Regions from separate parts of the Gracilibacillus sp. D59 genome, predicted to be linked through region 2. Evidence: riboswitches for the same ligand, from Rfam matches in the RefSeq annotation. Region 2 holds a riboswitch; each other region holds the start of a gene.
What was found. A riboswitch is a leader RNA that binds a small molecule or an ion and turns the genes downstream of it on or off. The one in region 2 is predicted to bind thiamine pyrophosphate.
Positions count from the first base shown of each region.

Region 1 (7,808 bases), on a different contig from region 2:
TCCGGCTAAATTGGAAATTTCCCCTGCATTCCCTCTGATACATGTTACCTTGACTTCCTGTACGATTCGCTTAGCGGAATCTGTTCGGAATGTGGTAGCACCGACACCCACCGGGTCTAACACAACAGGTACCCCTGCTCGATTGGCAGCTTTACCTGCTAAAATCATCGCATCGACTTGCTCTTTTGTTAATGTCCCAATATTTAATACGACAGCACTTGCAATCTGCGCCATTTCTTCTACCTCTTCTTTGGCATTCGCCATTACAGGTGCTGCACCAACAGCATATAGTCCATTTGCTGTGAAGTTCATTACTACTTGATTTGTAATATTATGAATCAATGGTTGCTGCTTTCGTACCTCCTCAATTAAATGGCTCACTTGAATGCCTCCCTTTTATGAGGTAAACCTTTTAATCTGTATCCCCAATGATTTGTCGGACCATGGCCATGACCTAGCTCTAAAGGATACTGAATGGCATCTGTAATAAAATCCTTTCCGATTGCCACTGCGTCTTTTACTGTCTTACCTTTTGCCAGTTCAGCAGTGATGACAGCGGAGAAGGTACAGCCTGTTCCATGCGTATGTTTCGTATCAAAACGATCTGCCTTTAGATAATGAAGATTTTTACCATCATATAAAACATCCACAGCTTCCCCTTGCAGGTGGCCACCTTTAACAACCGCTGCTTTTGCACCTAAATCATCCACAATCACTTTCGCTGCTTTTTCTGCGTCCTGATTATGATGAATCTCAAAACCTACTAAAATTTCCGCTTCCGGTATATTGGGTGTTACTACTGTAGCAAGAGGAATTAGCGTATCACGAATAACTTGTCTTGATGCTTCATCCATTAAGGAATCACCGCTTTTCGCCACCATAACCGGATCAATAACATAAGGAATGTTCGTTTTTGCTAGTTTTTCTGCTATTAATTTCATCATATCGACAGTAGCGATCATCCCAGTCTTGATTGCTTGCGGTGGGATATCTGTTAATACAGCATCTAATTGCTTTTCAATAAAATCAATGGACAAGTGTTGCACATCTTGAACTCCCAATGTATTTTGCGCTACTACAGAGGTAATCACACTCATACCATAAACTTCTCGTTCCTGAAACACTTTCAAGTCTGCTTGAATACCGGCACCACCCGATGGATCGGTTCCAGCTATTGTTAGTGCTGACGCTACTTTATGCATTTTAATTCCCCTTTCCATCTAATGAAAATGGCCATGCTTCAACGTTATATGCCATCTCCCAGAATAAATACTCTAGCTGACAGCTTTTCATAAAGGCTAATTTTGCTTTTTGTTTTTCTCCTTCTCCTACTTGTTCTGCCCACTTATCTAAACGTTCACATAATTCAGTCGTAACGGATGCTGTTTCTTCTTTTGCGTAAAATGTAATCCATTCATAGAAAGGGTGTTGCTCTGTCGGTTGATATTTATCTTTTAAATAATGTCCGATTTCCAAATAGGTCCATGGACAAGGTAACAAGGCTGCAATTAATTCACCTATACTTCCTTGCTGAGCTACACTTTTCATGTGTGCTACATAATGATCAGCTGTCGGTGGCAGAGGATATCCTTGCAATTCATCATAGTCCACTCCTGCAACACGACACAAATTATGATGTGGATGAATTTCACTATTTAAGATGAAGCCGATTTTTTCATAAAAATACGTCATATCTTCTCTTGTAGTGCTTTTCGTAATGGCAATACCATAAATATTCATAAACGCATTAAGGTACTCAAAATCTGCTTTTACATAATGAATGATTGCTTCTTTGTGTAGGTTCCCTTCACCAATTCCCACTACAAAAGGGTGTTCAAAAATACCTTGGTAAATATCATTTGCCGCTACTCGCAATTCTTGACTAAATGTCATGTCTACTGCCTCCACAAAAAATATATATTTCCATAAAAAAGCCGCTCGCGGGTAGCGGAGCGGCTCTTTGAATAATCCATATCAAAAAATAAAGGTGCATGTATTCACACACCATCCGACTCCACTTTCCTACGCTGGTTTTAACCAGTTCAGGTTCAAAGGGATCAAGAAATCGATTCTTATCTCAGCTGCTCTTGCAGCACCCCTAGCGGAATTTATTATGAAGTTATAACCAATAAAACATGGATACGATGAAATGTCAAGTTTTCCCGTCTCTAATTAATTATCCCAAATGAATCAATCGGCCAGATCCGCATTTTGACATCTCCAATGATAGCTTCTTCATTAACAAACCCAAATTGACGGCTATCTTTACTAACTCTTCGATTATCCCCTAAAACAAATATTTTGCCTTCGGGAACACGTTCTTTTCCTGTTAATTCTTTAAGAGTGAAATCATTTGTAAGCTTTTGACCTTCAGAAAGCAAAGATTTGTACTTATCAAGATATGATTCTTCATAAAGTTCCCCATTAATATACAGGTTATCATCTCTCATCTCGATCGTATCACCAGGAAAGCCAATTACCCTTTTCACATAATTATCGTTTGAATCTGGTGCTTCGAAGGCAATTTCGTCAAAACGATCTATATTGCTTATCTTACTCAAAATGATCCGGTCTCCATCTTTTAAATTCGGCATCATCGATTCACCTTTGACAACTGAAGGTGTAATCAAAAAGTGCCGACATAGGAGTACGATTATAATAGCAACCAACAACGCCTTCAACCATGAAAGTAATTCTTTAACGACTTTATTCTCCATTATAGACCTTCCTTCACTTTACTTAACTTTTACTTGTGATTTATATATGTTATTCTATTATAATGCTAAATCCAATGATAGTTTCTTACTTATTTTAGCATATTTTGTATGGCAATTGTTAATTATACCATAGAAATAAGGTGAACAAATGAAAACAGATCAACATTTAGCAAAGAAGTATTATACTATTCTTTTTATTACAGGAATTATTCTATTAGCCTTTAATTTAAGACCCGCCATTACTTCTGTCGGGCCCATTATTGGAATAATCCGTGAAGATTTATCCATCAATAATTGGAGCGCAGGCTTTTTAACCAGTCTACCTCTCATAGCCTTTGCTTTTATGTCACCAATTGCTCCAAGAATTGCCAATCGAACAAGTAATGAAAAAGCATTACTTTACGGTCTTTTAACATTATTAATTGGTATTTGGGTTCGTTCCACTGCATCCATTACTTTATTATTCATCGGGACCACATTAATTGGTGTGGGAATCGCCATCATTAATGTCATTTTACCAAGTCTTATTAAAAGTAATTTTCCTACTAAGATTGGTTTAATGACCGGTGTTTATACTACTTCCATGTCTATTTTTGCAGCATTAGGATCTGGGTTAAGCGTTCCATTAACAACAACTGCTGGACTCGGCTGGAAATGGTCATTAGCTAGTTGGAGCATATTAACGATCATTGGTATTTTTGCTTGGTTAGTGGCGATGAATAAAGCGCCCCTTCAAGAAGATAGTGAACTGTTTGAACCGAGCACAGTCAAATTATTGCGTTCACCTGTTGCTTGGCAGGTGACCTGTTTTATGGGGTTACAGTCCTTTTTATTTTATGTGACGATCTCATGGTTAGCTGAAATTTTGATTTCCAATGGGTTTTCGGGATCAGTTGCTGGATGGTATGTAGCATATATGCAATTCATTAGTTTGCCTGCTACCTTCTTCACACCTGTTATCGCGAGTAAACTAAAAAATCAACAGCCTGTCGTCGCAGTTTTTGGTTTGTCTGGACTTATCGGATATAGCATATTGTATTTTGAGCCTGATATTATTGGATCCACCATTGCGATTACGTTAATTGGTATTATGTTAGGGGCAAGCATTAGTTTAGCATTAGCCTTACTTGGACTAAGAACCACTAACGCAAGACAAGCAGCTGAATTATCAGGTATGTCTCAATCTTTTGGTTACTTGTTAGCATCAATTGGACCAATTGTTGTTGGTCTTATTTTTGATATCACGAACGATTGGCAGCCTTCTATTCTAACGATCATATTTATTGCATTACTTATGACCGGTTTCGGTTTAGGAGCAAGTAGAAATAAGAAAGTTTTATAATCTGTTTTGCTCTTCGTGTGCTATTTTGGATAAAAAAGTAATAACATATTATATAAAGTGAGACTATGATCAGGGTGTTAGCGTCTATTAACCCTAACCTTATTCTTGTGTTACTTGAAGCTTGAAGTGGTGGTCTTTCAGACGGTTAGTACCGTGATAAAGAACTTAACTTTACCGTTCTGTATATCAGGTGTATACTGGATGTATGTAATAAGAAAGGGAGATGGTTGTAGCTATGAGAAAATCCCTCATCTTTGTCATGATAATGTTAACCATTTCTCACTTTATCACACTATCAAATTATCAATCTAATGTATTTAACATTGAATTAAACGAAGAACTACATGCGACTTATTATTATGATGCTGACTATCATGATTCATCGGCAGACAAAGGTATTTTTAATGAAGGTCGATTAATGATTGGAATATTACTATTATCCCTGATTCTTTACTCTCTTCAACAATCATTCGTAGCACGACATTATTTGCATGCAGTATTTTATCAATCTAATTATCTGATCACATTCGTACCCCTTCCACAAAAATAATTTGAAGGAGGTATTATCATGTGGTTTAGATTCTTTATGATTGGTCTATTTTCCCTTGCAGCATTGAGCGTCTGGTTGTACCAGGGAATTGAATTCATTCACGCATTTACTGATTACTTTAAAAATCGTTCTTAATAAAAAAGGGTTTTTCTTATCTAATAACAAGAGCACGGTTTCCAAAAAACCGTGCTCTTTCTATTATTTATACAGCTTTTGTTTTTAGTTCTACATCAATATTGCCTCTCGTTGCTTTTGAGTATGGGCAGAAGTCATGTGCTTGTTTTGCTAGTTCTTCTGCTTCTTCCTGTGATACGCCTTTGATTTCTACGTTAAGTACTACACCAATTTTGAATCCTCCGTCAGCTTCATCTTTTAATAAGCTAACTTCTGCCGTAATAGAAGAATCAATATCTTTTTTTTGTTTAGATGCCATTAAGTTCAAAGCACCGTCATAGCATGCAGAATAACCTGCAGCAAATAATTGTTCTGGATTAGAGCCTTTTCCATCACCATCACCAGCTGGATTTACCAGGTTTAAATCAATTAAACCATCATCTGATTTGACATGACCGTCACGGCCACCTTGTGCAGTTGCTTTGGATGTAAATAATTTGTTACTCACTCTATCCACTCCTTCAAATTAAATTAGAACGTTTGCTTTTTGTTCTATATTATTTATTCTACCAGTACTATTCCTTTTCCTTCAATTATTAAACATTCCTTTTAATTAAAGTGGAGAAAATCATCAGATTTCAACCGGTATTAGTTACACACTATTATCTTTAAAGAACATAAAAGCATTATACTTTACACAAACTTAGATTATTGCCATATTTAATAGTGGATGTTGATTCCAAGGAGGTAAAAGCATGCAAAATTTCATTTTTCATAACCCGACGAAGTTATATTTCGGTCAAGGGCAATTAGAGAACTTACAAACAGAATTACAAAGTTACGGCGATAATATTCTTGTTGTCTATGGCGGCGGAAGTATTAAACGAAACGGATTATACGATCGGGTTATTGATATATTAAAGCAAGAAAATAAAAAGATATTTGAATTAAGTGGTGTTGAACCAAACCCACGTGTAACCACAGCACGTAAAGGTATTGACATTTGCAAAGAAGAAAAAATAGATTTCATCCTTGCTGTTGGTGGTGGAAGTACCATTGACTGTACAAAAGCAATTGCAGCAGGAGCCAAATCAAATGATGATATTTGGAATATTGTAACTAAGAAGGCGAATGCTACCGACGCACTTCCATTCGGAACTGTTTTGACACTAGCAGCAACAGGTTCTGAAATGAATCCTGGATCTGTCATTACAAATTGGGAAACAAATGAAAAGCATGGTTGGGGCAGTCCTTATACCTATCCAGCTTTCTCCATTTTGGATCCTGTTTTCACCAAAACAGTACCGAAAGACCAAACGATTTATGGTATGGTTGATATTATGTCACACGCACTTGAGCATTATTTTCATCATGAAGAAAATACATTATTACAGGATCGTATGGTAGAAGGAATTCTACAAACGATGGTAGAAACAGCTCCAAAATTATTAGCAGACCTTGAAAATGAAGAACATCGTGCAACAGTTCTATACAATGGTACGATGGCTTTAAATGGAATGGTAAACATGGGATACCATGGTGACTGGGCAACACACAACTTGGAACATGCCGTTTCAGCTGTCCATGACATTCCACATGGTGGGGGTCTAGCAATTCTATTCCCAAATTGGATGGAATATGCGATCGATGAAAACGTACATCGTTTTAAGCAATTAGCTGTCCGCGTATTCAATGTGGATCCAAATGGTAAATCAGATAAAGAAGTTGGCTTAGAAGGAATAGCTAAACTACGTGCTTTCTGGAATAGTATCGAAGCACCCTCCCGCCTAGCTGATTATAATATTGATGAAGACAGTATCGAGGAAATGGCTGATAAAACAGTGATCGCAAGACCGGAATTCGGTAATTTCAAGAAACTGAACCGTGATGATGCGATTGCGATATATAAGGCTTCTCTTTAAGAATAAAACAGTGACCGATTAATTGTTATCGGTCACTGTTTTCATTTTCATCGGACTCTTTTTCTTCATTATATTCCTGTTCGTCTGGTAATGGATCAATAGTATGCTTATAACCATACCCTTTATTTAAAGTCAAAATCGACAATGCTAGTACACCGATTACTACAATAATACAAACAATAATGACAACCCACATGCCCCGTATCCTTCCCTTTCTTTGAAATAAAACCAATTATAACATAATACAGCATTGTGAAATAACTCACAAAAGGCAACTGTGGAAAGGTCATTTTAACAACCATAGTTTCCATATTCTGCGAAGTAACGTGGACTCCCAAATAAATCTGGGCTGAGCGTGGACATTTGTTCCGCTATTTGTGACGAAAGTCTCGTTGTTAGGGTGGTCGCGGACATCTATTCCGCTATTCATCGAAAATAGTGCTAATTCAAGCCGAAATGAACCAAATAAGGGATTCAATGTCCGCTAACATGAAAAAACAAGTGATTTTCATTCCAATAACGCACTAAATGTCCGCTCAATAAATGTTAGCACCTAGATAAATTTTCACTAGTTCGCAGTTTTTATCTATCACAAAGTATGATTTTGATAATTAGGATAGGTTGTGGCTATTAACGTGTTTTTTGACTGCCTTTTAAAATTCTAACTGGTCATTTTCATCGTTTTTATTGCACTCCCGAACGCTTTTATAGCGATCACATAAAATAAAATAGAAATGTTCATAATCTTGTATGATGAAGGAGTTTTGATCATGTCTAACATTACTCATACGTCTATCAACAGGCGAAAAAAAGGTCGAAAGAAAAAGTCATGCAGCTGCGGTGGTTCCAAAAGAAAAAGACAATAAAATAAGATTAAATAAAATAAGAAATAATCACTTCGATAATCGCCGCTACTCCTGCAACTGCTAATACGATAATGATTGGAATAAATACAGTAGAATAAAAGTGAAAACCTAAAAATAAAAATAGAGCTGACCAAATACCCGTACACCAGTGACACCGTAGTAATTCACCAATCCATCTTTTCCATCCATTCCCCTTAAACATCACAGTCTCTTCTATGGTACCATCGGGCAACCATTTTTCTTCTACTTCAAAAAAAGGTGCTCGAATAAAGCCCGTGATCTTATCATAAACAATCA
Region 1 is NZ_JBQQCK010000004.1:65,371-73,178, forward strand. It holds gene thiM (hydroxyethylthiazole kinase) at 1-381, opposite strand, end outside; gene thiD (bifunctional hydroxymethylpyrimidine kinase/phosphomethylpyrimidine kinase) at 378-1,202, opposite strand; gene tenA (thiaminase II) at 1,204-1,893, opposite strand; TPP riboswitch at 2,003-2,110, opposite strand; gene lepB (signal peptidase I) at 2,169-2,717, opposite strand; gene ACTWP4_RS08700 (CynX/NimT family MFS transporter) at 2,866-4,059, shown strand; gene ACTWP4_RS08705 (hypothetical protein) at 4,295-4,609, shown strand; gene ACTWP4_RS08710 (organic hydroperoxide resistance protein) at 4,812-5,231, opposite strand; gene ACTWP4_RS08715 (iron-containing alcohol dehydrogenase) at 5,479-6,645, shown strand; gene ytzI (YtzI protein) at 6,671-6,841, opposite strand; gene ACTWP4_RS08725 (DUF1360 domain-containing protein) at 7,519-7,808, opposite strand, start outside.
Region 1: it holds a riboswitch for thiamine pyrophosphate, as region 2 does, so the genes downstream of both, tenA (thiaminase II) here and tenA (thiaminase II) in region 2, are expected to answer to the same signal.

Region 2 (7,808 bases):
AAAGGTATTCATCTAGTGCTTGTTGTAAAGTTCCTAACATCTTAATTTCTGGACTAAATTTGATTCCTAAGTCCGTTATGTTTTTTACAACTTCCGTTCGTAATCCTGTTATTATAGTTGAACATCCCATCATTGAGATTCCATCAATAACTTTCAATAATTCATAGGTAACGATTTCTTCCATACTAGCGATACCTGAAAGATCCATTATCAACGTCTGAATTCGTAATTCTGATACCTCTGTTAATACTTTTTCCTTTAGAATATAAATACGATTACTATCAATTGACCCAACTAATGGCAATATACTAATATTGCTATTTATAGGTATAATTGGAACCGATAGATTTTCGACTATTTTTTTTTGTGCATCAATCAAAGAATCCTTATATGTAGAATAACTAATAAAAAAGGTATTTAAAAAATCGTCTACTCGATTATTTATCATTGTTTCTAAATTAAAAAAATCCTTAATATGATATTTATTTGCTAGCTCATAATACTTATGTATAAAAACCCATAAAGTTCTACGAATAGCTTGTACCCATTCCAGTTTAAAAGTTAGTTCTATAGAGTGTGTTGCCCAGGCTATCCCTTCCTTTTTCGCAAATTGCTTTAGTTTATTATCTTCATTATTAATGATATAAACAGTTAACTGATGTGCATTATTAACTAAATCTATGTTACCGATTTTTAGAATTTCATCGATTTTATCTTTAACGTTTACTGCTTCATCCAACAAAGTACATTCAAAATTATTCTTGTTAGCCTTGAAAAATTCTCTTAGTTCAAATGTAGGTTCGAAATAAATATCCAACTTTTAATTCCCCCCTGCTATTTTTAACCAATGGAAAACCTAGGAATAGGCATAGTGATAATGTATTAATTTCGCATAGCTAGAAATAAATAATAATTAATACATCAAAAGGGTTAATACCCTTTTTTAAGATATTCAAACATAATTTTTGAAAAAACATAATAAATTCATACGAAACCCAATCTTTATTCAACATTACTGCCTTTTAGTTTAATATCTTGCAATTTAATTTCAACATAATATTCCAACAATTCAGCCACAAAAAGAAAAGACCACCAAATTTTTAATGATAGTCTTGTTTAACTTTTGATACCCTTTAGTTGAATAACATCAATAAAAAAAGCGTTAATCTATCTTCAATCAACGCCCTATTAGTTTTGATTTATTATTTACTTGATTCCCATACTCCTCCTGAACCAGTTGTAAAGCCACATCTTTTATAAAAGTTAGTTTTATTTTCCACATATGATACCGTTACAATTTCTAATCCAAATCGTTCTGACTCTCTCAATAACTCCCTTACCAACTCAACACCAATTCCCTGTCCTTGATAATCAGGATGAACTATTATATCTTCCATATAACCATGTTCTAATCCCGTTCCACAAACGTAACCAAAAGCAATTAGTTTATTAGTTTCGTCTCTTACCCCACCCCAGAAATTACAACGCTCAAACAATGTTGGATAATCCTTTTCCCTTCTCGCCCAGCCAATAAGATCTCTTAATTCTGGTACTTCATTGTTGGATATTGGTATGTTTATTATAACTTCATAGTTCATTTTATCCCTCCCTAATTAACCCTTCTTCAACTATTCAGCCATTTAGTGAAATAACCGGCTGCCATTTTCGGTAATCGACATCGTTATTTTAAAAAACACTTAAATTTTTACTAATTATTCTAAATTCTCAAAACTTACTCTTCAACAAATCTTCTAATAATAAAAGATATCGTATATAATATTACATATCAACAATCAAGGAGGTAATTTACATGAAAAACATGGTAGAAAGAATCGCACTAACATATAAGGGTGAAACACTTTCTTAAAAATGTAACCGTTTCCCCTTATATGTGTTTAACTAAATAACACAATAAAGGGGTAAATTCATGCGTTTTCCAGTAAAAAAATTTTTATCATATTACAAGCCGTATTTAAAATTGTTTTTAACGGTATTGGCGTGCACTCTTTTCGTATCTGCATTGACTTTGGTGTTTCCCTTACTCGTTCGGTATATTACAAAAGATATTCTGGAAAGAGACTTGTCTACTGCCTTAAATGAAGTGTATTGGATTGGAGCGCTAATGATTGTCATAGTCATGATTCAAAATATCGGTACTTACTTTGTGGACTACAAGGGTCATGAAGTTGGTGCACGTATGGAAAGTGATTTGCGAAGTGAGCTATTTGCACATATGCAAAAGCTTTCTTTTAGTTTTTATGATAAAGAAAAAACAGGTCAGCTCATGTCTAGAATAACAAACGATCTGTTACAACTTTCCGAATTGTATCATCATGGTCCAGAAGACTACATTAGATACTTGGTTCAGTTTATCGGTGCATTTGTTATTTTGTTCACCATTAATGCTCAGTTAACCATTGCTGTATTTTGTTTTTTACCGATCTTAGGTGTCTTCTCCTTGTATTTTAATAAAATGTTGTTTAAGGCTCTAAAAACAAACAAAGAGCGAATTGCAGATGTAAACGCACAAGTAGAGGACAGTCTGGATGGAATTCGGGTAGTAAAATCGTTTGCAAATGAGCATATAGAAGTAAATAAATTCAATCGAGAAAATAACCGTTTCCTTGATAGTCGAAAGAAAACATATAAAGCTGAGGCATTATTTTTTAATAGTTTTCAAACGATTATCCAGTTAATAACCATTACGATAATCGTCTATGGTAGTGTCAATATCGTAAACGAACAATTAGACTTAGCAGATTTGATTACTTTTTTACTGTATATCAACTTCTTGGTTGAACCAATTCAAAAGTTGGCACATATGAGTACACAGCTTCAGGAAGGGATTACTGGCTTTCTACGTTTTATGGAAATAATGAAAGTGAAGCCTTCGATCGAAAGCAAGCCAAATGCCATAACCATGTCAAAGGTACATGGTAACATTGAGTTCAAGCGAGTTGTTTTTCGGTACGATAACCATATAAATGATGTCTTGGAAAACCTATCCCTTCATATTAAACCCGGGGAGTTCGTTGCATTGGTTGGTGCATCTGGAGTTGGGAAAACGACGTTATGCTCGCTAATCCCCCGCTTTTATGATGTGAATGATGGGGAAGTGTTACTTGATGGAATAAACGTCCGTGATGTTGAATTGCAATCTTTAAGGAAAAACATTGGTGTGGTACAACAGGATGTTTACCTTTTTGCTGATACTGTTATGGAAAATATTCGTTATGGTAATCCAGAAGCTAGCGAAGATGAAATTATTACTGCTGCCAAGCATGCAAATGCCCACGACTTCATCATGCGCCTGCCAAATGGATACCATTCTGAGATTGGACAACGAGGCGTAAAACTGTCTGGTGGTCAAAAACAACGACTTAGTATCGCTAGTGTATTCTTAAAAAACCCTCCTGTTCTGATATTAGATGAAGCAACAAGCGCACTTGATAACGAAAGTGAAAGCATTGTAAAGGAATCACTGGAATTACTAGCAAAGGGGCGTACAACTATTGTGATAGCTCACCGACTTTCCACTATTCGTAAGGCGGAACGAATTATCGTTTTAACAGAAGAAGGGATTGTAGAAGAAGGAACCCATGATACATTGCTTGCTCAGAGTGGAGTGTATGCAAACTTATACTCCAAACAATTTGAACTACAAGTATAAAATATAAATAAATAATCGGCTCTTTTTTAAAGGGAGTCGATTTTTTCATGCATTTTCTTCTTGAAGATAACTTCCCGTTACTTACAAAAATTCACATGCTATTGATTTACTACAAGGTGTTCTGTTCTTTGAGGTAAATTACTTAAAGCTGTTCTTAAGAATTCAGGATATATCTCAACATTTTAACTAGCAACCGCACCATTAGCCATCGCTGCTGAACTACTATTTAAAATAGGGTCATCCATCATAATGCCGGTCGTTAAGGTAAAATTTCCGCCTTCATTTATGTAATGTTGTCCAATTAATACTAGTTTGACTTGACCCTTCAGTTTACTATTTATCGCTATTTCATTTAGTTCAGGTTTAAGCTCACTTTAATCTCAAAAGTGTGATGCTCCCTGTTGTGACTGTGATAAGATACCAAATTATTCCATTATCAGTCGCTACATTACCAAAAAAGGTACCACCCCAGATGGGTTGATACCTCTAGTATCCTACTGTTTCTTTGCATTACACCAAGATGAAATAAACGTTAGCAATGTCTTCGTAAACGTAATTAATTCATCCCATTCTATTTTTTCATCAACAGAATGTGCTTCATTTAATTTTCCTGGGCCGTAAATAGCCGTCGGAATTCCAGCATCACCGAACCAACCCGCATCTGTCACCGTTTTCGACATACCAATAGTAGTTGTTTCCTGTTCGACAGTGAAGTGTGATTGTTGCAGAAGCTTCATAGCTGGATGCTCTGGATCTATCTTAGCAGATGGAAAAACTTCACCTCGGTCCACTATCATGGATTTCCCGCCCCATTCAAAAAGAAGTGGATTGTCTTGAAACCACGGATCGTTTTCAACAGATTGTGTCAGGTACGACTCTATTTCTTCTGCAACCTCTTGATAATCTTCACCAGGATAAAAATGAACTGTAATCCAAAGACGACATTGATCCGCTACAAATGCCGGGTGGCGTCCACCTTCAATGACCGCCGGATTAATGGTAGTCGTACCTTTTTTAAATCCTGGATACTGTTTGGTTTCCGCCCACTCCTGTTCCAACGCACGCAAGCTATCGATAATTTTGGTCATTTTTTCGATTGCACTAGCACCTTTACCTGTGTCATTTAATTCAGCACGCATTGCATCATGATAAACTTGTTTACTTTTAACCGTTATCCATCCCGTAATCACACCACCTTGACCATGGATTTCGCGATTACTACCATCAACAACTAGTGCAAAATCAGCATTATATCCTTTTTCAATACAAGAAAGTGTACCTGCCTCACCAACTTCCTCACCGATTACCGTCTGGATCTGTAAATCACCTTTTAAGTTTATCCCTTCTTCATGTAACAGCTTTACTGCGAATAGAGTACAAGCAATGGCTCCCTTCATATCGGAGACACCACGACCATACAGAAATCCAGCTTTTTCAGTGAGAGAAAAAGGAGGTACTGTCCAACTGGAATCATCACCAACCTCAGCCACATCAATATGCCCGTTAATGATCAGACTATTGTATGATTCAGATTGCATCCCTTTCTTAATACCGACAAGGTTAGGATCATTCGGAAATACATCCCAACGTTCGGTTTGAAAGTCTAATCCTTCTAAATACTCAGCTATATACGCCTGAATTTCAGACGTATTTCTAGCAGGCGGACTCACTGTTGGAAAACTTATAAGATCAGATAGAATTTGCTTTAATTCGTCTTTTCGTTCCTCTACAAGATTTGCTAAATGGGTTATTTCAGGATCATTCATCATATATTCACCGGCCAATCTTCTTTATTTTCGACCATATCCCAAAACATATATTCAAGCTGACTAGTCCTCACCACAATTTCCTTAAGTCTAGCTAACTCTTGTTCCTGCTTTCCTTCCGCAATCTGATTCATCAACTGTTTTGTCTCTTCAGCTAATTCTGTAAACTCATTGGAACTATACATTTCCACCCAGCTACTATAAAAATTATCATCATCTAAGGCACCTGGTAATTTCGCTAGAGATTTCCCGATAAAATTGTAGCTCCATTCACATGCCAGTACTGATGCAACGACATTTTCCACACCTCCACGCTGAGATAAGTTCAACATATAGCTCGTGTATGCTGTTGTAATCGCAGACGGTTCTGTTGCCTCAAGTTCTTCTTTAGATATACCGAATTCTGCCGCAAACTTACGGTGTAAATCCATCTCCACATCTAATACGCCATGTAACAGCTTGGCAAAGGTCGTCATCTTCTCTAAGTCTTCTGCTTTAGCACTTCCTATTGCAAAAAGTCTTGCATAATCAATCAGATAGACATAGTCTTGCTTTAACCAATGTTTGAACTTCTCCTGTTCTAATGTACCATCACCCAATCCCTTAACAAACGGATGTTCAAGATACGTATTCCAAATAGGTTCCACTCTTCTCCATAGACGCTCTGTAAACAATCTACTCATTTAGCACTCTCCTTATTTTTTGTAATTGCGAATAAAAATGATTGTAACTCCTAACAATGACATAACAAAAACCCATCACCAAGGAAAGGAGATGGGTCTAATAATATATAGACTAATCAAAATCTATATGACTACCCATTCCACTTCCCTACGCTAGTTTTAACTAGATCAGGTTCAAAGGGTCGAATTCCTCTCTCAGCATCTACATGCTCCCCTAGTCGAATGATTGAATTATTTAGTTTCATATTTTAGTGTACTAGCTAATATTTGGAAAATCAAACGAAGCTAGTCATAGTATTGTTTCATTCTTGTCGCTCAAAAACGCTTCTATCTGCTCTTTATGGTGGTTATCATGCCAAACAAAAGCACTTATATAATTGAAGAGTGAATGAGGATAACCTGAATATCGGTCTATCTCTTCCCCATTTAACGTATATGCAGCAAAAAATTCTTCCTCTGATTTTCCCTTTAACACTTTGACTAATTGACTCCTGGCGTCGATTTGTTCCTTTAATAGTTGCTGCTTTTTAACACCAGATAAAGCATATTCAGAAGCTGGTTGATTGATGACGTCAAATGCAGCACTTTCGACATTTGCTCCCGATGTCATTTTTGGTATTAAATCTTGTAACATGTAACGGTCCCAATAAGTAATATGACTAATAATTTCAGCGGGAGACCATTTTCCTTTTTTAATAGGTTCAAAGAAAAGGTCATCCTCTATTTTCGTTAGAGATCGAACCCAATCATTAAACTGTTCAAATTCTTGAATTAGTTGTTCAATTTTCTCCATTTAAAATCTCCTTTTTCGTTACTAATTGTTGCCTAGCCCTAGTAAACACCTATTAAATCTATGTTAACATAATATTCCAAAACTATTTCACTTTAAAGATTTAAATGATTCTTGCACTTATATTCAAGTATACACCCATACCCCACAAATTTTTGTTCGTACATATTTTATAAAGCGTTTTCAATGAATCCATACAAATTTAAAACAAAAAACTTATCATACTATATTCCCCAAAAAAGCAAAACAAGTGATAAAAGCTTACAAAACCTTTATTTCAACAATTCCATCTAGCTAACATCGATCATTTTTCTCTTAATCTATCATATGAATTAAATAACTTTTTCAATATTTTTGTTTGACACTTATACGTATAAGTAGTAATATTCCTTAATGTAAGTAAGAAAAACATAGTTAATAGAGGTGTATACATATGAAAGAAGACATAATGAATCCAATCGTATTACAACGTGCTGATCCTTTTGTGTATAAACATTCGGACGGTTATTACTATTTTACAGGGTCCCACCCTTTATATGATCGTATCGTACTTAGGAGAGCAAGAACACTAAATGACTTACATGATGCAGAAGAAATTGCTATTTGGTGGAAACATGAAAGCGGTCCATTGAGCGAATTAATTTGGGCACCTGAAATTCATCGTGCCAATGGTAAATGGTATATCTATTTCGCTGCTGCACCTGATACAAATATTGATGACGATACGTTCAATCATAGAATGTATGTTCTTGAAAACGCCTCAAAAAATCCAATGGAGGGAACTTGGATTGAAAAAGGTGAAGTAAAAACTGGCATGTCAACGTTCGCATTAGATGCGACAACCTTCTTCCATCATGATGAGCAGTATTACGTATGGGCACAACAAGACTTGGATATTA
Region 2 is NZ_JBQQCK010000003.1:255,515-263,322, reverse strand. It holds gene ACTWP4_RS07475 (STAS domain-containing protein) at 1-817, opposite strand, end outside; gene ACTWP4_RS07470 (GNAT family N-acetyltransferase) at 1,203-1,598, opposite strand; gene ACTWP4_RS07465 (ABC transporter ATP-binding protein) at 1,928-3,670, shown strand; partial or broken gene ACTWP4_RS07460 (short chain dehydrogenase) at 3,859-4,023, opposite strand; gene ACTWP4_RS07455 (acetylornithine deacetylase) at 4,165-5,436, opposite strand; gene tenA (thiaminase II) at 5,436-6,119, opposite strand; TPP riboswitch at 6,248-6,345, opposite strand; gene ACTWP4_RS07445 (DinB family protein) at 6,409-6,912, opposite strand; gene ACTWP4_RS07440 (glycoside hydrolase family 43 protein) at 7,337-7,808, shown strand, end outside.

Region 3 (7,808 bases), on a different contig from region 2:
GGACAGTGTAAATTTCGTGATTGTCATCATAGATCAGAACCTGGCTGTGCAGTAAAAAAAGCCATTAGTAGTGGAGTGCTTTCTGAAGAACGGTTTAAAAGTTTCCGTAAACTTCAACGTGAGGCAAAGTTTCTCGATCTTAAGAAAAAATACGGAACTCAACGAGCAACTCGTATTCAAGCGGAGAAACTATTAAAAGGAAAATGGTAAAGCGTTAGGAGCATAGCCAATATAAAACAAAGAAATCCGAACTGATTCATTCTAACCATAGAATGTTGAATCAACTTTCGGATTTTCTTTGTTTAAGATACTATTCTACTATTGTTTCATTCTCATCCTACAAACTGATAATATACTTTTTTAGCTTCTTGTACATTTTTTGTGCCATGAATGAGCGTACGTCCATCTCGGAATACGACCACACGATATTTATCGATCTCAAATGATAACAAATATGGATTGCTAAACAATTTAATTTGTTGATTGTGTTCCAAATGTTTTTTCATTTCATCAAAGTGAATGATTTTTTCTGCACTTGTTCTTATTTGGACCGTATTCCGACCACATAGTACCGCTGTTTTCAGTTGAGATTGATATGTTAAATGTGGGTATTGTTTTTTCACACATGATGGACACGTGTCATCTTTTAAACTCGCCACCTTCAATTCCATTTGCTGATTTTTCCATAAATCAAAAGCGATTAATTTCCCCGAAAGTGCATCATGATTCCCCGTAATTATTTTCAGCACCTCTGTTACCTGATGAGAGACAACCATTTGTACTGCTGGACTAATGATCCCGACCGTATCACACGTTGCTCCATCACTTGGTATATGATCCATTAAGCATTGCAAACATGGTGTTTCCTCAGGTAAAACCGTGAACGTCACACCATAACTTGCTACACAAGCTCCATAAATCCATGGTTTTTGATGTTTTTGACAAATATCATTAATAATTAATCTTGTATCAAAATTGTCTGTGGCATCAATCACCACATCCACTTTCGGTACAATTGCTTCTAATTCCTCCACACCGGCATCAATCACTTCTGCATGGATTTGAGTCAAATGATTAATTGCCTCCAACCTTTTTTTAGCGGCAATTACTTTAGGTGTTTGCATTCGGACATCTTCTTCTGAAAAAAGCTGTTGCCGTTGCAAATTGGTTTCTTCCACATAATCACGATCAATTAAGGTTAACGTTCCTACTCCAGCCCTTGCTAACATTTCCGCACTGCTTGAACCAAGTGCACCAACACCAACAATTACGACATGGCTTTCCTGTAATCTTTTTTGTCCTGTTTCGCCAATTGGTTCGAAGAGCATTTGGCGATGATAACGACTATTCACCAACACTTATCCCTTCCTTAGGACTACTTGCTACCGCATATTCTTTCTTCGCTATTCGACCTGCTTCAAATCCTAATCGCCCCGCTTCCACTGCTAATTTCATAGCTTCAGCCATTTTGACAGGATCATTCGCACCAGAAACAGCCGTATTGAGAAGAACACCATCTGCTCCTAGTTCCATAGCATAGGCAGCATCTTTCGGCGAACCAATTCCAGCATCTACAATCACGGGAACACTAGATTGCTCGATAATAAATTGCAAGTTTAATGGATTAATAATGCCTTGCCCAGAACCAATTGGCGAAGCTCCTGGCATAATCGCATGCACACCTAATTCCTCTAGTTTTCTAGCAAGTACGACATCGTCAGACGTGTATGGCAGTACAGTAAACCCCTCAGCTAGTAATGTCTCTGTCGCTTTTAACGTTTCAACAGGATCTGGAAGCAATGTTTTGTCACAACCGATCACCTCTACTTTGACCATGTCACATAGACCTGATGCATCCGCTAATTTAGCAATTCTTACTGCTTCTTCCGCATTTTTGGCACCAGCTGTGTTTGGTAGAAAACGATACTTCTTCAAATCTATTTTTTCCAAAAAGTTCGGCTGGTCTGCATCAAAAATATTCATCCGACGTACCGAAAAAGTTAATACTTCTGTTTCAGATACATCTACCGCTTGTTTTTGAATATCATAGTTTGGATATTTACCTGTCCCTAAAAATAATCGAGAATTGAATGTATAATTACCTACTTTAAGCATTGTGTTATCCTCCTCCTACAAAATGAACAATTTCCAATTTGTCACCCTCTGAAATTGCCGTTTCTTTATGTTTTTCTTTTTTTAAAATGGTTTGGTTATGCTCCACAATTAATGATTTCTTCTCCAAACGCAATTCTTGGATTAATTCTTCAATATTAGTGATACCTTCTCTTACTTTTAGCGGGTCTCCATTCACGATAATCTCCAATATCAGCCCTCCTTTCTACACTGAAATGATACTTTCTCTCTTTAACGAAAACGCCTCCAAATAAGTTTGATTGACTTGTTTCCCTTCGACGATATCTGCTAGAAATGTTGATGTTCTCGGTGCTAGCAATATACCATTTCGGTAATGGCCAGTTGCGACATATAATCCTGATACACCTGGTACTTCTCCTAAATAGGGAAGACCATCTTTTGTTAGTGGACGTACACCTGCCCAGGCCTCTTCTATGGTTGCCTGATTTAATGCCGGAAGTATCTGTTTGGCCCGTGATAACAAATGAAGAACACTTGCTACTTTCACGTTTTTATCGGTTTGGTTTGGCTTTGAAGTTGCGCCAATAATGATTCGATTACCTCTTTTGGGAACGAGATAACAACCTTCTGTAAAAATGGTCGATTGAATAAGAGGCTTTTCCGTAACAACGGACAGACATTCGCCTTTCACAGGTGTAAGTTGATTAACATACCGAGAAAAATGAGAACTCTTAAAACCGCAAGTCATGATGACACTTTCAGCGGTGTACACTTTTTCATCTGTCTTCACGCCTTTGACTTTCCCGTTTTCACTCAGGATATCTTGCACCTTCGTCTGTTCTTGAATCACAGCACCATAATGTTCTGCAGCTTTCGCAAATGCTTTCGTTACATGTGGCGCTGATACTTGACCTTCTGTCGGACAATAAAGAGCTGCATAAAAATCGGTAGCAAGTTCTTTTTCCGGTATACTTGCCGGTGAAATCACTTTTGCCTCCACTTTTTGTTGTGTTTGAAAACTTGCAATTCTTTTGAGATCATCGATTTCATCTTGATGATAGACTAACTTCAATGCACCCTTCTCGATTAACTGAATATCTATACCACTCTCTTCCAGTAAATCTTTTGCTAAACGAGAATATAAGTCACGGCTTTCTTTGGCAAAGCGAAATAATGGTGAGTCCTGTTCGAACTCCATTTGTACGCCTAACATGCCAGCTGCAGCACTCGATGCCTCACCAGCAATTATATTCTCTTCCAACAGTAGTACATGGTAACCTCTTTTACTTAATTCATAGGCAATCGATGCTCCCATAACTCCACCGCCAACAATGATTTGATCGAATCGTTTAGTCAAGATGTCCCTCCTTCCTTTTGTCGAACACTTTGCGGTAACACTTCAATGCATTGGTAGGATCTTCGGCATCCCATACTCCTGACATAATTGCCACACCGCTAGCACCAGCATCCAGTACTTCGCTCATATTTAGTTCGGTAATTCCGCCAATGGCGATAACAGGAATCGAAACATTTTCGGTAAGTTCTGTTAACGCAGCTACACCTCTTGGTTCGATGCCTTGTTTAGAATTACTTGGAAAAATATGGCCATAAAGTAGAAAATCCGCGCCATTTTGTTCCGCAGCGATGGCTTCGACCAGGGAATGTACTGACTTACCGATACGAATTGGGAAGGAGTTTTTTACATCTGCAACTGGAATACTATGAAATGCAAGCTGGACTCCTTTACACTTTTTTACCCATGCTACATCTACACGGTCATTGATAATGATCCGATCTGCTGGTACACCTGATTCTACCAACAAATCAATCATTTCCACTATTTCTTTTGCTGTTTTAGTCTTTTCCCGAAGGTGAATAAAATCAACCTTATCGATATTCTCTGGCACAAACTGCAAATCATTTTCTGTCAATCTGCCATTGGAAATTAGGTGAATTCCTTGCATTGGTACAACCTCCTTTGACCTAAAGGAAATAAAAAACCACCCATCCAGCATGGACGAGTGGTATGTATCGAAAGCTTCAATTAATTATCGCTTTTCTACCACTTCCCTCCGCTAGTGTTAACCAGATCAGGTTCAAAGGGTCCGAAGATTCGTCTCAGCCAAATGGCTCCCCTAGTGTTCATTCGTATTTTTTTTACTTACAGGAAAAGGATAACATAGGATTAAACATTCGCCAACAAAAAATAATCCGATTTATATGTTTAATATTTCTCCATAAGGGTAGACATATAATGGAAACATAAATAAGAAAGGATGTTGAAGTTAATGGCCCAAGATCAAGAAAAATTACAAACTTTAATTGATGGATTAAATGAGGATTTAGCAAATGAATATGCGGCAACGATCATGTATACGTACCATGCATCCGTTGTTTCTGGATTATATCGTTCCTTTTTGAAACCATTTTTTGAAGATGAAATAAATGATGAGATTGGACATGCTTTATATTTATCCGACAAAATCAAAACATTAGGTGGTACTCCAACTACAACACCAGCAAAAGTCGAACAACTAACAGATGTTAAAGATTTGTTAGAAGCTACTTATCAAGCTGAAAAAGAAACAATTGAGCGTTATGAAAAAAGAAAACAACAAGCAGATGAGCTTGGTTTAACCGAACTAGTTGTGAAATTAGAAGATATTATTGCAGATGAAACTAGTCATAAAGAAGAAACAGAGCGACTTTTGTCAGACAAGAGCTTTCAATAATTCACTAACCCCCCCCTTTTTTTAATATAGAAAAAACAACTTCCATTTGTTTGGAGGTTGTTTTTTTGTTCTATAATATCCACCTGCTTACAAAAACGAAAATCTAGGAATCTATGGTATAATAAAGTAAGACTTCCATCAGTGGGGATTTTTGACTCCCACTGATGGTTAGCGAAATTTATCAGGGTGTGAACATCCGTTATCCCCATTTAGCTTCTTAGATTCACTCAAACATTGAAGTAGGGATTTTGCGGACGATTAGCACCGTGATAAAAAGAAAATCTTCTGTGGGGTGAGGACATGATGAACACTTTATATGAGGAAATTGATGATTTATATAATGAAATGGTGGAAATGCGCAGGTTTTTACACCAATATCCGGAGCTTTCCTTTCAAGAACATAAAACAGCAGCATTTATTCAGGAACAATATAAAATATTAGACATTCCCTATCAAGCAAATATCGGGGGTAACGGTGTTGTAGCCACCTTAAAAGGTGCTAAGCCTGGTAAAACCGTTGCATTACGCGCTGACTTTGATGCACTGCCGATTCAAGATGAAAAGGATGTGCCATACAAATCTAAAAATGACGGTGTTATGCATGCTTGTGGACACGACGGTCATACGACGACATTACTTGCCGTTGCCAAAGTATTAAAAAACCACCAAGAAGAACTTGCTGGCACAGTAGTTTTCATTCATCAGCATGCTGAAGAACTTGCCCCTGGTGGTGCCAAGCCAATGATTGAAGCAGGCGTGTTAGAGAATGTTGATGTCATTTATGGCACTCATCTCTGGACAAATACACCCTATGGTCTCGTTCAAACATCACGTGGGAACTTTATGGCAGCAGCAGATCACTTCACCATTGAAATAAAAGGAAAAGGTGGTCATGGAGCAATTCCACACCAGACGAAAGATCCGATTGTAGTTGGTTCACAACTTGTAACGAATCTACAACAAATTGTCTCAAGACGGATTGATCCATTAGAAACAGCTGTACTATCGATCGGACAATTTCATGCAGGTGATGCGTACAATGTTATTCCAGATGTAGCGATGATTGATGGAACGGTACGCACCTTTAATCCGGACGTACAACATTTTATAAAAGGGGAAATCGAAAAAGTGCTAAAAGGCACATGTATTGGCTATGATGTATCCTATGATTTTGATTATACCTACGGATACAGACCTGTTGTCAACCATGCAGAGCATGCTGAAAAGGTATTAGCTGCTGCCGAACAGGTGAAAGAAGTAGAGAAGGCTGAAATGATTGTACCAAGTATGACAGGTGAAGATTTTGCCTATTATTTAGAAGAAATACCTGGTGCCTATTTCTTTACAGGAGCCCAAATCGAAAATGGCTTCGTACCTCACCATCACCCGATGTTTGATTTTGACGAGCGAGCCATGAAAATAGCGGCAAAAATGTTGATTGCTGCTACGTTGAATGAAAATGGATAACTCCATGCGGACGCACAAAGCCATCCGATCCCGCTTCTCCTAGCACTCAAATGATAAAGTAGAACTTCCATCAACGGGGTTTTACGGACTATTAACAGTATAAGAAAAACCGGGAAAGCCCACCCGGTCCTATCCAAAGTAGTTATTTTGACATGAATAATAGGCGTAACAACCGCTGCGGCTTGCCCACTTCGCTTTCCGTGGGGCGTGTCTTCAGCTAACTTTTGTAAAGAAGATCGCTTTACAAAAGTGGATCTTCAGATCACGCTGATCCCACAGGAGTCGAAGTGGACGCCTACGCTAATTATTGCTCTACTATGAATGTACTCGCTGACATTCCAATTTTATTACACAGGTTAAGAAAGCTCGAGAAGTTAGCAGTCACAAACGTTGTAGAACAGTTTCATAGCGGAGGCCGTCCACTTCCACTCCTACGGAATGATTTTCGACTAAGATCCACTTTGGTAAGCGCTCTTTGCTTACCAAAGTTAGCTTAGGCGAAAATCCCGTGGAAAGGGAAGTGGACAGCCGCAGCGATGGTTTCCTGTACAAGCTATTTCAAAATGGCTACTCTGCTTACAAATGCGTCGATACCGCGGATTATATGCTTTCTTTACTTATGAAAAAACCCGTTTCAATTATTGAAACGGGTTTACATTATTTTCACCAATTTTCTTGGTCAAATAATTCGGGATTCCAAATAAGATAAACATAAGACTTGCAATTGCCATCAATATGCCCATTAACCACTCGCCGATAATGATCAGAAATAAAATAAAGACAAGGGCGACAACGAAAATCAATTGCTGCATCCATTTAATAAATGCTTGTTCTCTTACTTGTTGTGCAATTGGATAAAGATCTAACCATACTAATGTTGCATGGTGCTTCCATAATGGGATCACTTGCAAAAAGATCATATACATAAATAATAAGGCAAAAATAAGCTTTAGCCATGGATTGGGTACGAAGTAAATCAGTAACCCGCCAATGACAAGCAGTCTTATATATATGCCTAGGTATTCTCCGCTTCTAACTGTTGTTAAGCGATACAAATAAGGATACGCCTGTTTCTGTTGAAAAGGAAGCGATCCTGTCAACAAACGCGATAGCCAATGGCGCTTTTTTACCTGTGTTTCCAAATGTGGAACATCTGTAAACATATTGGCTAATCGGTAAAAGGAGCGCATTCGCAAATAATCACTCTCGATTAGCAAATCCCAATTTAACGCCTTATGTTTCCTAGCTGTTTGATAATTAGTGGCAAAAAGAACAATCAGCAAAACAGTAACCACCGCTAAAAAGATTATCTCCTGAGCAAGAAAAAAATAAACTAACGTCACAATTAAGGAGAAACGGACAACTTTATCCATGACTCTGATATTTTTATCGCGAATACGTAACATCCACCAATTCGCCACTAAGCTCCATCCTTTAATAATAAGCAATACGACGAACAATAACCCATAAGACGAGTTTTCAGAAAAAACAGCCATATATAACGGTGCAACAGCA
Region 3 is NZ_JBQQCK010000013.1:129,110-136,917, forward strand. It holds gene rsgA (ribosome small subunit-dependent GTPase A) at 1-210, shown strand, start outside; gene ACTWP4_RS18975 (MoeB/ThiF family adenylyltransferase) at 333-1,352, opposite strand; gene ACTWP4_RS18980 (thiazole synthase) at 1,345-2,115, opposite strand; gene thiS (sulfur carrier protein ThiS) at 2,120-2,323, opposite strand; gene thiO (glycine oxidase ThiO) at 2,339-3,451, opposite strand; gene ACTWP4_RS18995 (DUF561 domain-containing protein) at 3,444-4,058, opposite strand; TPP riboswitch at 4,145-4,241, opposite strand; gene ACTWP4_RS19000 (ferritin-like domain-containing protein) at 4,383-4,826, shown strand; gene ACTWP4_RS19005 (M20 metallopeptidase family protein) at 5,127-6,293, shown strand; gene ACTWP4_RS19010 (ABC transporter permease) at 6,932-7,808, opposite strand, start outside.
Region 3: it holds a riboswitch for thiamine pyrophosphate, as region 2 does, so the genes downstream of both, ACTWP4_RS18995 (DUF561 domain-containing protein) here and tenA (thiaminase II) in region 2, are expected to answer to the same signal.

Region 4 (7,808 bases), on a different contig from region 2:
TTAATTCTTCCTGTCTCGGACGATTAAAATCAATGCTGAATTCGTTGATGACCTTAGCAGGCTTCGCACCTAAGACAAGAATTCGATCTGATAAGAAAATAGCTTCCTCAATGTTATGTGTCACAAATAAGACAGAGGGCCGTTCTTGCTCCCAGATAGCTAATAACCATTTTTGCATTTCTAACCTTGTGAACTCATCTAATGCTGAAAAAGGTTCATCTAGACATATAAAAGATTGTGGGCTTAATAAACTGCGTACAAATGCAACACGTTGACGCATTCCACCTGACAATTCATGTGGATAGGCGTTGGCATAATCCTTTAATCCAGCCTTTTCCAACATCGCGAGCGCTTTTTCTTTATCAGGCTTTTGATATAACTCCATACCTAAAATAACATTTTCTAAAACCGTACGCCACGGGAATAACGATGGTGTCTGCGGCATATAACTAATAGCGCCTCTTTTACCATTAATCGTTTCATTATCCAATCGAATCGTGCCAAGGTCTGCTTGATAGAGCCCGCCGATTAGATGAAAAATTGTACTTTTCCCACTTCCAGACGGTCCTAGTAAGGAGACGAATTCACCATCATTCACTTGTAAATCCAGGTTATCCAGAATCGTCTGTTCACCGAAGCTTTTTGTAATTTTCTCGAGTTCTAGTGTACTCATTATTGATCCTCCTTACCCGGATGCCATTTTAATATGATTTTTTGAGCAGCAATGATAATCGCAAAAAAAATCAGACATAAAATCATAATAAATAAAATGGCAACAAATACCCTGTCAGTTCGAAACGATGATGAAGCCAACGTCATGTATACACCAATTCCTTCATTGGCACCTAACCATTCAGATATTACAGCACCCATTACACTATAGGTAGCTGAGATTTTTAAGCCGGAAAACATTTGTGGAACCGCATGAGGCAATTCAAGCTTCATGAAAATTTGCTTTTTCGAAGCGCCAGCCATTTTCATGTAATGAATTAATTCCGGGTTTGTATGCCTTAATCCATCTATGGTAGATACAACGATTGGGAAAAAACATACTAAAGTAATAATTAATAATTTCGGCGTTACACCAAATCCGAACCAAATAACAAGCAGTGGTGCGAGCACAATAATCGGAATATTTTGTGACATGATAAGCAGTGGATATAGTGCTTCTCGAATTTTGGGCAAAACATGAAGGACTACCGCAATAATCAACCCTACACTAACACCAATAGCTAGTCCGCAAACAGTCAACAAAACTGTCGAAAATATATGGTGCTGGTAGTCATTCCAGCCGCTGATCGCTTCCTGAATAATAACAGTTGGTGCAGGAAGGACCCAGGTCGGAATATCAAAGATGCGACTGGAAACTTCCCATATAATTAAAATACTAATGATCACTGTGACTGGTAAAAATGACTTTCTAAACATAAAACATGCTCCTATTTACTGGCCACTTTTTATTGTTTAGTGACCGCTTTTTCCCATTTAACGATATTTCTTGGTCAATTCACTCATAGAAGCTTTATGATTCTTATGAGAATAAATTTTAACTTGTGAGATAACACTTGGGCAATCTAACTCATGCATACGATGATTCATTTTTTCGATAACAGATAATAAATCTACAAGATCACCTTCCATGGTTGTTTCTAATGGATTGACTTGATATTTGACCCCCGCTTGTTCGATAATTTTGATTGCTTCATCAACAAAAGGGATTGAATCTTCTCCTTTTGGTGTCTTTGGAATGATTTGTACACTAACTAATGCTTCAGCCATTGCGATCCCTCCATTATTCTGGTAAAAATTCGTTGGTAAACGCTGCTTCAACGTCTAGTTCACGCTCTAACAAGTCATTATTAAACATGAATTCGGCATAATTACTCCATACCTCTGCTGATTGCTCGCCCCATCTGTCTGCATCGTCTTGATATTTTGGCGATACCCATTCTTGGCTTGCATGGACTAATTCTTCATCTAAATCTGGTACGGCATCAACTAAGATATCAGCAGCTTCACTTGGATGATCAATTGCATCTTGATAGCCGCGACTTACTGCAGCCATAAATTTTTCAATGGTTTCCGGGTTTTGTTCAATCATCTCTTCATTTGTTGTAATAACTGGCGTATAATAATCTAGTTTTTCCGAATAGTCCGTGAGATACATCATATCAATTTCTTTTCCTCGAAGTTCGGCTTCGATTCCTGTCCAGCCATAATAAATCCAGGCAAAGTCAACATCACGTTCAACTGCTGTAAAAAAGTCGGTATTTCCCATATTTACGATTTCTACATCCTCTACAGATGCACCTTCTTGTTTCATTAACGCATCGATAACTGCAGATTCAACAGGAGCACCCCAACCACCATACGTTTTCCCTGCAAAATCAGCAGGTGATGTGATTCCTTTTTCCACTGGTGCAGCAAAACCGGAAGTATTGTGCTGAATAACTGCAGCAATCGAAACGAGTGGTATATCTTGAGTACGTGCTTCTGTTACCTGTTCCTGATAACTAATACCAAATTCTGCCTGGCCAGAAGCTACAGTTTGATCTGCCCCCGCTTCACCTGGCATGACAATTTCCACATCAAGGCCCTCTTCTTTAAAATATCCTTTTGATTCGGCTACATAAAGTCCGGTGTGATTAGTGTTTGGCGTCCAATCTAATACTAAGGTAACTTTCTCTAATTCTTCTTGTGTCTTTTCTTCATTCCCACATCCTGCCAAAATAAACAAACCTATGATTGCAATTAAAAATTTTTTCATGATGAAATCCCCCTATTTATATTATCTTTTTAGAGGAACATATAAGAAAGCGCCCTAGACGAATTGCCTAGGGCGCATATAGATACTATTATCTCATATGTTCCCTACGCTGGTGCTAACCAGATCAGGTTCTAAGGGTCAGCATCTTACGGATACAGTCTCAACCGGCAACACCGGTCCCCCTACATTCATTATTCTATTACTACCTTCTACTTTGACATAATTCGTACTTTTGATCAAGTTTTATTAACCCTACTAATTAACATACCAAATTCTCCAACCGACAATAGCTATTTCCAACACTCTAATTACATTGCAGTATTGTGGAAGAAGAAATATTAAAGTTTTGGTAAGGAGGATATTTAAATGCAAGTATTTTTATATGTATTACTTGGTATGATTGTAACTTATGTCTTATTACTAATTGGAGAATTCGGTCTGGTATTGCTTGGTAGAGGAGCGTTTGGTTTACTTTTATATATTGCTTTGAACATAAACAAGAAGAATAACATAGAAAAGTAACAAAGCTAATGAAGTAGATTGAATCAAAGAATGATGATATCGATTTTTTTACAGAAAAGGTTTAAAGCACCTATCTGATTGATTTGTAATATCGATACATATTCAGGTGAAAATCATGCAAAATATTACTAGTATCGGTTGAACAAATTTAAAAAAGTGGAGTTTGTATATAAATGAAAATTATGTACTTAACAATTGAACTTATAGTTGGATTTTTTTTCTTGTTTATCATAGTGAAATTTGTAGGAAAAAAAATCATTAATCAAATTTCCCCGTTCACTTTTATAGCAGCTATTGTTTTAGGAGAATTAATTGGAAATGCTTTATACGATCATAAAATAGGCGTCCTTTATATTATTTATTCTATGTGTATTTGGGGAGGATTACTTTTTTTCGTTGAGTATTTAAGTCAAAAATTCCTTGCAATCAGAGGTTTGGTTGAAGGGAAACCTTCTGCTCTTATCAAAAATGGAATTGTTGATCGTGAAGCATTAAAGAAAAATCGAATGAATTTAAATCAATTACAAAATTTACTTCGACAAAGTGAAACCTTTTCTATTCGTGAAGTCGCCTTTTGCTATTTAGAGGCAAACGGATCGCTTAGTATTTTAAAAAAGTCAAAGTATCAAAAAACGACTCAGGAAGATTTTAATATGCCTTCACAAGTAGTTTCCGTACCAATCACTTTGATAAGAGACGGAGAAGTTTTATGGGACGAAATCATTGATTTGGGCTTTGATGAATCTTGGCTGAAATCACAATTAAACACTTATAATATTACTGACTACAAAGATGTTTTCATAGCTGAATGGCTTCAAGGGGAAGGTCTTTTTGTACAGGTTATTTAAACCGTACGACTACAATAAAAGAAAAAATTTGAAATTGTTAACAATTTTACTTTATCTAACAGATGCATGAGTTCAACTGACGGTCATTAAATGTTCGTCTTTTTTATGGATTAATTTCAACTTTTTGGAATATTATGTTAAAATATTGACAGAAGAGATTATGCTTATGACAGCTTAATTTAATCGTATACATGGCTATAAGGAGGGCTGAAAATGAAAATAGGAGAAAAGATTCAAAAAAAGTATTTAGAGAGAAATAAGTTATTTTTAGCTATAGACATTATTTTTAGTGTTTTAACGATTTATTTTGCAGTTCGAGTGTTATTGATATCTATTACGGGGTTAGTAAGTTCAAATCCGTCAACTGATTCTCCGACTTTATTACTTTTTGCTATGCTATTTTCTTTAGGATTATCTAATTCTGTTCGGGTTATTGAAATGTTAGTTATCGAAAAAAAAGAATATTTCTCGTTTTTACTTTTATCTACACTCTTCGTTTTCAGTGTATCTACATATATATTACTAGTAGACTAAAGGGAGTGTTGATCGATAACGATCAAAATCCCCCCAATGTATTGTGTATTTGTTAAAATCTATAAGCACTTCCGCATGTATTAGCCTGTGGTTCATAATAACAATGTTGTTTATATTGTCCTGCAAATGGTTGACCATACCATGTAGGTGGACATTCAGCATACGGATTAAAATACCAAAGAGAATATTTAGAAGGATGTTTTCTCCAATACTTTACAACTTGTCGTGCTAACCTTTTCTCCACTTCTCTTGCTGGTCTATAAAATAAACTACCTTTTTGTACTGCTTCAAAAGAATAATTTCCACCTTGAACTTGAAAAATTACATCACGTATAGTCCTTACATCCTTAAAATCTAAACAATCAGCTTTTGCCCGATTTACAATAACATTCCCAACCATGAGCATCCCTAGTCGCCCTTCAGCAATGGCTTCTGCCCTCAACATTCTTGCTATTAAATTAATGTCACTTTCGTTATATGATACTCTTGTCACTATTATCACCTCTAAAAGAATTGTATGAAAAAATCTTTGAAAAATGTAAGATTTTCGTAATTCTTATCTGTTTGGGCTTGGACCATTTCGCAAGAATTCATAGCTAAGATCAAGTCGGATTTTTAGGTGTTCGCTTCAGTTCTTCATACTTCTATTTGGATTTTTTACATGGTGGAGTTTAATATGTTCCGCCATCTACAGCCATTGGAATATACGGTGTCACTGATATGAGGAGATTTCGGGGGCGAATATGTAAAAAAAGAGAGTAACAAAAAAATTATTGCTACTCTCTCTATTATTTAAAAGGATTTATTTTAAAATTCTTACCTAGTCTTATCCATGAATTTTATTTGCTACTTCGACGACACGTTTTGCTTGATGTTTAACTGCTGCTTGAACATCTTCTACCATGGAACCATCTTCCTGGCTTTGCGTAACACTTGTCCCATATGGATTACCGCCAGCTGCAAATAATGAATCATCAGAATATCCTGGAGGAACGATGATTGCCCCCCAGTGCATCATAGATGTATAAAGGCTTAAAACTGTTGCTTCTTGTCCACCGTGTGGATTAGAAGCAGATGACATTGCACTTACTACTTTGTTTACTGTCTTACCAGACGCCCATAAACCACCTTGTGTATCGATGAATTGTTTCATTTGTGATGCTACATTTCCAAAACGTGTTGGAGTGCTAAAAATAATAGCATCCGCCCATTCTAGATCTTCAGTCGTTGCTACAGGGACATCTTTAGTTTCTTCTACATGTTTTTTCCAGCCTGGATTTTGTGCGATTGCTTCTTCCGGTGCTGTCTCAGCAACGCGTACTACTTTCACTTCCGCTCCTGCTTCTTTTATTGCTTCTGCTGCCCAATTCGCTAATTGATAGTTTATACCTGTTGAACTGTAATAAACTACTGCAACTTTTACCATATTTGTAAAACTCCTTTGCTTCTTTGATACTTTATATTTTCCCAGTCTGAGATAATATATGTATTTATCTCGATACTGAGATAAATACAATTTATCATACGTTTATCTCGATTTCAAGATATTTGTGCTTAGTAAAAAACATGGAGTATTCCCCATGTTTAGTCAAATGTTAAACCAGCCTCTACAAATGTATTATAACGGATCACATTTCCTGCCTTTTGATAATCAAATTGAATGGTTCCATTTTTGCCATACAATTTGATTTCTCCTTCTGGTGCCATCATAGTCATCGTCATCACTGATTGTGGTGTACCTTCACGAATTTTTGTAATTATCTCTCCTATTTCATTTTTATCGTTTGAATCCAATACGACTTCATCATTTACGATGACTTCGATACGATGGTAAATATCTTCAGGAACAATGATATCTGCAATAGGAAGACTCGCGATCGCTAATGCTCCACCCTCATTGTCACAACCTGTCAGTTCGAACATTATGTTTTGATTATCTATTAAATAATATTCTAATTGTGGACAAGATACGTCTCTTATTGTTTCAGCCACACCAAAGTTATCTTGGGTTGCATCCACTTTTATACTATGTTCTCCATTTTCGAACATATAATTGTTAAAAACCGGATCGCCTTCTGTCGTATATTGGACAACTCGCATAATAGCATCTTCACTTTTTTCTACTTGTTGTATAAATTGTTCCAGTACCATTAAATTTAGTGTTTGATCAAGCTTTATTACTACATCATGGTCTTCGTCAACTATTCTTTTTATGGCAACGGCACTACTTTGCCCAGGATAGGATTCCGCCACTGCACCATGGGTAACTTGAATTTTTTCGCCTCTGATTAGTGAATTAGTCATACTATCTTCTATTTCTTCGAGACTAAAATAAATCGCATTTCCTGCCTCGTCATGTTGCTGTGGATCAAACTCAGTAACTGTTGGATCCAATCGGTTCTCGACAACTAATACACGATTATCTTCTACACTTGCCACATACCCCTCCATCTCATTATGCCCTTCATTACTTGAATCTCCTTGTGTTTTATTCCCATTATCAAGAGATGTACCACAGGCGGTTAACAATAATATCAAGATAATACCAAGAAAATATTTCATCCTCCACATCGCCTCCCTTTTTCTATTAGTCGTTTTTCTAAAAAAAAGGTTACACTTGTGATGTTAAAATGCCTATTATGACACGGACACTTAGCACCTTGATAACACTAAACAAAAAAAATGGACTAAAATTCAAAAGTCCATTCTTTTCACTATTTATTCTCCTGTTTCTGCAAAACGTTTAATCCGTTTTCCAATTTCATCACGCACTTGCTGGAAGACAGACCATTTTTCTTCGTCTGTTCCTTCTGCTTTGGCCGGATCATCGAATCCCCAGTGTTCATTTCGAACACCAGATGGAATGACCGGACACTTATCACGTGCATCCCCACATAAAGTAACAACCATATCAGCATTACGTAGAATTTCCATGTCAATTTTATCAGATGTCTGATTGGAAATATCAATATCTACTTCTTTCATCGCTTTGACCGCATTTGGATTTAATCCATGTGTTTCAATTCCAGCGCTGTATACGTTCCAGCCGTCACCTAAATATTTTTTTCCCCAGCCTTCAGCAATTTGACTGCGGCAAGAATTACCTGTACATAAAAAGTAAATAGTTTTTTTCGTCA
Region 4 is NZ_JBQQCK010000014.1:91,155-98,962, forward strand. It holds gene ACTWP4_RS19405 (ABC transporter ATP-binding protein) at 1-673, opposite strand, end outside; gene ACTWP4_RS19410 (ABC transporter permease) at 673-1,428, opposite strand; gene ACTWP4_RS19415 (thiamine-binding protein) at 1,486-1,779, opposite strand; gene ACTWP4_RS19420 (ABC transporter substrate-binding protein) at 1,793-2,767, opposite strand; TPP riboswitch at 2,852-2,961, opposite strand; gene ACTWP4_RS19425 (hypothetical protein) at 3,134-3,289, shown strand; gene ACTWP4_RS19430 (DUF421 domain-containing protein) at 3,463-4,137, shown strand; gene ACTWP4_RS19435 (hypothetical protein) at 4,351-4,671, shown strand; gene ACTWP4_RS19440 (cell wall hydrolase) at 4,724-5,164, opposite strand; gene wrbA (NAD(P)H:quinone oxidoreductase) at 5,498-6,097, opposite strand; gene ACTWP4_RS19450 (DUF4362 domain-containing protein) at 6,256-7,233, opposite strand; gene arsC (arsenate reductase (thioredoxin)) at 7,390-7,808, opposite strand, start outside.
Region 4: it holds a riboswitch for thiamine pyrophosphate, as region 2 does, so the genes downstream of both, ACTWP4_RS19420 (ABC transporter substrate-binding protein) here and tenA (thiaminase II) in region 2, are expected to answer to the same signal.